DNA from 2 places in the Rhizobium atlanticum genome. Region 1 is predicted to be linked to the other one. Evidence: predicted binding sites of a transcription regulator. Region 1 holds the regulator's gene; the other holds the start of a gene.

Region 1 (3,206 bases):
AAGACGGAATTGGCTTCGGCCTCAACCGGTTTCGGGCCGCCCTTGGCGACGCCGACCATGGCCGGGCGCAGGACGCGCTCGCCGATGGTGAAGCCGGCCTGCACGACCTGGACGACGGTGTTGTTCGGCACTTCGGAGTTCGGCACCTCGAACATGGCCTGATGGAAATTCGGATCGAATTTCTGGCCGACCGGCTCCAGCTTGCGAACGCCGTGTCGCTCCAACGCCGAGAGCATCGAGCGCTCGGTCATTTCCACACCTTCGATCAGCGTGGTGAGGCCGGCGTCGGCCGTGGCTTTGGCCTCGGGAGAGATGGCGTCCAGCGCCCGGCGCAAATTGTCCGAGACGGCGAGCATGTCGCGAGCGAAACCGGCGACGGAATAGGATTTTGCATCCTTCACCTCGCGCTCGGTGCGACGGCGCAGATTATCCATCTCGGCGGCAAGTCGCAGATAGCGGTCACGCAGCTCGGCATTCTCGGCCTTCAGAAGCTCGAGCGGATCCGGCTGCTTGGCCTCCTCCTGCTCGACAGTGGCAGTCTCGACGTTGACGGCAGCGTCGGCTGCGGCATCGGCCGCAGTTGCGTCAGGTCCGTTTTTCGTCGTTTCATCGGTCATGACGGTCTCCGGTTGGTATTTTCAGATGCGCCCGATATCGAGGTTTGGCCGGAAAAAATCAAGTCTGCGTGACGAAGAAGCGAAAATTCCGCGCTTCCTCAGTGATGATGTCAAAGCGGATTGCGCGACAGGCGGGAGACCAGCTGAGCGGTGTAATCCACCATCGGCACGATGCGGGAATAATTGAGCCGCGTCGGGCCGATGACGCCGACAGCGCCGACGATCCGGTCATCATCGTCGCGATAGGGCGCGACGATGAGCGACGAGCCGGACAGCGAGAAGAGCTTGTTTTCCGAACCGATGAAGATGCGCACGCCCGAACCGCTTTCGGCCAGGTTGAGAAGCTCGATCAGGCTGTCCTTTTTTTCGAGATCGTCGAACAGCATGCGAAGCCGGTCGAGATCTTCGGCGCCGGCAAGGCCCTCGAGCAGGTTGGCGCGGCCGCGGATGATCAGCTGGGCGGGCTTTCCCTCCTCCGGGCTGCCGGCCCAGACGGCGATGCCGCGCTCGACAAGATCGCGCGAGAGCGCATCGAGCTCGTGGCGGACATCATCCTTCAAACGGCTTAATTGTTTGCGCAGCTCCGGCAGCGTCTGGCCGGACATGTGCGCGTTGAGGAAATTCGCCGCCTCCGTCAACTGCGAGGAGGTGATGCCGGCAGGCAGTTCGATGATGCGGTTTTCCACCTGGTCGTGATCGCCGACGAGCACGGCGAGCGCCTTTGTCGGTTCAAGCCGGATGAACTCGACATGTTTCAGCACCGGATCGCTTTTCGAGGTGATGACGAGGCCGGCCCCGCGCGAGATGCCGGAAAGCATGCGGCTCGCCTCGTTCATCATCGATTCCACCGGATTGCCGCCGCTTTCGGCCCGCACTTGGCGGTCGATACTGGCGCGGTCCTCGGCGGAGAGATCGCCGATCTGCATGAAGGCATCGACGAAGAAGCGCAGCCCGATCTGGGTCGGCAGCCGGCCGGCGCTGACATGGGGGGAATAGATGAGACCGAGTTCCTCGAGATCGCTCATGACATTTCGCACCGACGCCGGCGAGAGTGACATCGGCAACAGGCGCGACAGATTGCGCGAGCCGAGCGGCTCGCCGCTTTCGAGATAACCCTCGACGATGCGGCGAAAAATTTCTCTGGAGCGCTCGTCCAGCGCAGCAACGGCATCCGAAACCGACGTCGACCTGATGCCCATGAACCTCTCGAACCCACGCTGATGATGCTCCCGAAAATATAGTCAAACTCGCACGCGTGGCAAAAGGGAATTTGCAAATGAGCGCCGCCAATCGTAGAAGCGGTCAGCAACTCCAGGAGATAAGAATGCGGCCTTCAGGCAGAAAAACCGACCAGATGCGCAAGGTCTCGTTCGAGCGCAATTTTTCCAAGCATGCGGAAGGCTCCTGCCTGGTGAAATTCGGCGATACGCATGTGCTTTGCACCGCAAGCCTCGAGGAAAAGACGCCGCCATGGCTGCGCAACACCGGCAAGGGCTGGGTCACGGCCGAATACGGCATGCTGCCGCGGGCGACCGGCGAGCGCATGAAACGCGAGGCCGCCGCCGGCAAGCAGGGCGGCCGCACGCAGGAAATCCAACGGCTGATCGGCCGGTCGCTGCGCGCCGTCGTCGATCTGCAGGCGCTCGGCGAAAAGCAGATCACGCTCGATTGCGACGTCATCCAGGCCGATGGCGGCACACGGACCGCCTCGATCACCGGCGGCTGGATCGCGCTTTACGATTGCCTGAAATGGATGGAAAGCCGCAACATGATCAAGGTCGACCGGGTCCTGAAGGATCATGTCGCCGCCATCTCCTGCGGCGTTTTCGCCAACCAGCCGGTGATCGACCTCGATTATCTCGAGGATTCCTCTGCCGAGACCGATGCGAACTTCGTCATGACCGGCGCCGGCGGCATCGTCGAAATCCAGGGCACGGCCGAAGGCACGCCGTTCAGCGAAGAGGAATTCAGCTCTCTGATGCGGCTTGCCAAGAACGGCATCAGCGAACTCGTCACCCTGCAGAAAGAGGCGATTGCGGGATGAATGCCATGCTGGAAGGCATGTTGGAAACGGCGCTTTATGCGCGCGATCTCGATCAGGCCGAGACGTTCTACGAGGGCGTTCTCGGGCTTGAAAAGATCTCCCGCGCCGGCAGCCGGCATGTCTTCTTCCGCTGTGGGCCAGGCGTTCTCCTCATCTTCAACCCCGAGGAAACGATAAAGCCGCCGGCAGCCGACGCGCTGCAGGTGCCGCCGCATGGCGCGACCGGCCAGGGCCATGCCTGTTTTCGTGTGTCCGGCCGCAATATCGATGCCATGGCCGAACGGCTGAAGGCGGCTGATGTCGCGATCGAATCCGAGGTGCACTGGCCAAATGGCGGCCGCTCGATCTATTTCCGCGACCCTGCCGGCAACAGCCTGGAATGCGCGGAGGCAAAAATCTGGGGCCTCGAACAGGATATCTGAATGCGCAAGCTCGAAACCAAAACAATCGTCGTCGCCAGCCACAATGCCGGCAAGATCCGCGAGATCCAGGAATTGATCGGGCCGCTTGGCTTCACCGCCAAATCCGCGGCCGAACTGAATTTC
Region 2 (3,206 bases), on a different contig from region 1:
GGCGTTGTAGCCGTAGTTGTCCTGATCCTTGTCGAGGATCTTGCCGACAACGATCGAAGCTTCGTCACCAGCGTTTTCAGCGATCTGGCGGGCCGGAGCCTGCAGAGCGCGGCGAACGATGTTGATGCCGGCTTCCTGGTCGTCGTTGACGCCCTTGGCAGAGATCTTGACGGAAGAACGCAGCAGGGCAACGCCGCCGCCCGGTACGATACCTTCCTGAACGGCAGCGCGCGTCGCGTTGAGGGCGTCGTCGATGCGGTCCTTCTTTTCCTTGACTTCGACTTCGGTCGAGCCACCGACGCGGATGACCGCAACGCCACCAGCGAGCTTGGCAAGACGTTCCTGCAGCTTCTCGCGGTCGTAGTCGGAGGTGGTTTCTTCGATCTGGGCCTTGATCTGGGCAACGCGGCCTTCGATGTCGGACTTGGCGCCCGAACCGTCGACGATCGTGGTGTTTTCCTTGGAGATCGAAACCTTCTTGGCGCGGCCGAGCATGTCGAGCGTGACGCTTTCGAGCTTGATGCCGAGGTCTTCGGAGATGACGGTGCCGCCGGTCAGGATGGCGATGTCTTCGAGCATGGCCTTGCGGCGGTCGCCGAAGCCAGGCGCCTTGACAGCAGCGATCTTGAGGCCACCGCGCAGCTTGTTGACGACGAGGGTCGCAAGCGCTTCGCCTTCGACGTCTTCAGCGATGATGAGGAGCGGCTTGCCGGTCTGGACGACGGCTTCGAGAACCGGGAGCATCGACTGCAGGTTCGAGAGCTTCTTCTCGTGGAGGAGAATGAAGACGTCTTCGAGGTCGGCAACCATCTTTTCCGGGTTGGTGACGAAGTAGGGGCTGAGATAGCCGCGGTCGAACTGCATGCCTTCGACGACTTCGAGTTCGGTTTCGGCGGTCTTGGCTTCTTCAACCGTGATGACGCCTTCGTTGCCGACCTTCTGCATGGCTTCGGCAATGTCGAGACCGACCTGGCGTTCGCCGTTTGCGGAGATCGTGCCGACCTGGGCGACTTCTTCCGAAGTGTTGATCTTCTTGGCCTTGGCCTGGAGATCCTTGACGACTTCGGCAACGGCGAGATCGATGCCGCGCTTCAGGTCCATCGGGTTCATGCCTGCGGCAACGGCCTTGGCGCCTTCGCGAACGATCGCCTGGGCAAGAACGGTTGCAGTCGTGGTGCCGTCACCGGCGATGTCGTTGGTCTTCGAAGCGACTTCGCGGACCATCTGGGCGCCCATGTTTTCGAACTTGTCTTCAAGTTCGATTTCCTTGGCGACGGAAACGCCGTCCTTGGTGATGCGCGGAGCGCCGAAGGACTTGTCGATGATGACGTTACGGCCCTTCGGGCCGAGCGTGACCTTCACTGCGTCGGCGAGAATGTCGACGCCGCGCAGCATCTTTTCGCGCGCGGTGCGGCCAAACTTGATTTCTTTAGCTGCCATGTTTGTGTCTCCTGAATTCGATTTGTTCGGGCAACAAGCCCGTCAGCCATTTCGGGAAGCGGATCGGCCGATCAGCCGATGATGCCCATGATGTCGGCTTCCTTCATGATAAGAAGGTCTTCGCCGTTGATCTTGACTTCAGTGCCGGACCACTTGCCGAACAGGACGCGGTCGCCAGCCTTGACGTCGAGAGCGACGACCTTGCCGGACTCGTCACGTGCGCCGGAGCCGACGGCGACGATTTCGCCTTCCTGCGGCTTTTCCTTGGCAGTGTCGGGAATGATGATGCCGCCCTTGGTCTTCTCTTCGGACTCGACGCGACGAACGACGACGCGGTCGTGAAGCGGACGGAAATTGGTGCTTGCCATTGTCTAATCCCTCGATCGAATGACATTCGCGGACCGGAGCGGTCCGCATGGATAAGTGTTAGCACTCCTCTCTGGTGAGTGCTAGCGCTCGAGCATTTAGGGATGGCTCCGAGAGGAGTCAATGAGAGCAATCACGAATTTTTGTGCCGGAATTGTGAAGAGGCGGCGAATTATCGGAGGTTACCGCCGAAATCTTGTCTGGCATAGCAACGTTGCCAGGCCTTGCCGTCCCCTCTCGCCGGTGTTGCCGAGGATCTTGTCTGCCAAGGTGAAGAAAATGCCTTGCCATCGCCTTGCGCCTTTGCAATGTCACCGGTGACTGAAGCAAATCGGGAAATTGGAATGGCCAGGCGGATAGGAAACTTCTCGGAGATCACGGATCGCTATGACGTGGTGCTCTGCGACGTCTGGGGCGTCGTTCATAACGGCGTGGATCCGTTTCCGAAGGCCGCCGCCGCCCTTCAATCCGCGCGTGAGAGCGGCCTTGCCGTCGTCCTCATCACCAATTCGCCGCGCCTTTCCTGGCAGGTGGTCGAGCAACTGCGCCATATCGGCGTTCCCGATGACGCCTATGACCGGATCGTCACTTCGGGGGACGTCACCCGAGGGCTGATTTCCGAGGGGCCGAAGAAGGTCTTTCTGCTCGGCCCCGAGCGCGACAAGGCGCTTCTCGAAGGCATCGGCGTCGAGCGCCGGCCGGCCGGTGAAGCGCAATCGCTCGTCTGCACTGGCTTTTTCGACGACGAGACCGAAAAGCCCGAGGACTACACCGACATGCTCCTCGATTTCCAGGCGCGCGACGTGCCGATGATCTGCGCCAATCCCGACCTCGTCGTCGAACGCGGCCATCGCATCATCCCCTGTGCCGGCGCCATGGCTGCCTATTACGAGCAGCTCGGCGGTAAAACCCGCATTGCCGGCAAGCCGCACCGGCCGATTTACGAGGCGACGCTTTCGGCCGCCCGCGAGCTTCGCGGCGATTTTTCCACCGACCGTGTGCTGGCGATCGGCGACGGTATGCCGACGGATGTGCGCGGCGCCTTGAATTTCGGCCTGGATCTTCTCTACATCAGCGGCGGGATCCATGCCAAGGAATACACCTTGAACGGCGAGACCGACGAGGCGATCCTCAACGCCTATCTCGAGCGGGAGAAGGCCGCGCCGAAGTGGTGGATGCCGCGCCTTGCATGAAGAGAAGCCAGCCGATGACCGTCTTCCACCGCAATGAAACCCGCGAAGCCTTGCCTGCCCATCTGAAGGGCGGGGTCATTGCCATCGGCAATTTCGACGGCGTGCATCGCGGCCATCAATCGGTGCTGAACCGCGCGCTCGAAATAGCGAAGGCGCGCGGTATTCCTGCCCTGGTGCTGACCTTCGAGCCGCATCCGCGCACGGTGT

Evidence for each region. The regulator HrcA, encoded in region 1, represses chaperone genes, less so after heat shock. The targets are predictions, from matches to a motif close to GTTAGCACTCNCNNNNNGNGAGTGCTAAC.
Region 2: the regulator HrcA is predicted to act here: its motif matches at 1,866-1,894, upstream of groES (co-chaperone GroES).

The regions. Positions count from the first base shown of each region.
Region 1 is NZ_JAQJCJ010000002.1:284,921-288,126, forward strand. Features, by position in the region: gene grpE (nucleotide exchange factor GrpE) at 1-617, opposite strand, end outside; gene hrcA (heat-inducible transcriptional repressor HrcA) at 728-1,816, opposite strand; gene rph (ribonuclease PH) at 1,942-2,661, shown strand; gene PH551_RS03835 (VOC family protein) at 2,658-3,083, shown strand; gene rdgB (RdgB/HAM1 family non-canonical purine NTP pyrophosphatase) at 3,084-3,206, shown strand, end outside.
Region 2 is NZ_JAQJCJ010000014.1:127,644-130,849, reverse strand. Features, by position in the region: gene groL (chaperonin GroEL) at 1-1,440, opposite strand, end outside; gene groES (co-chaperone GroES) at 1,512-1,808, opposite strand; gene PH551_RS20955 (TIGR01459 family HAD-type hydrolase) at 2,151-2,999, shown strand; gene PH551_RS20950 (bifunctional riboflavin kinase/FAD synthetase) at 3,014-3,206, shown strand, end outside.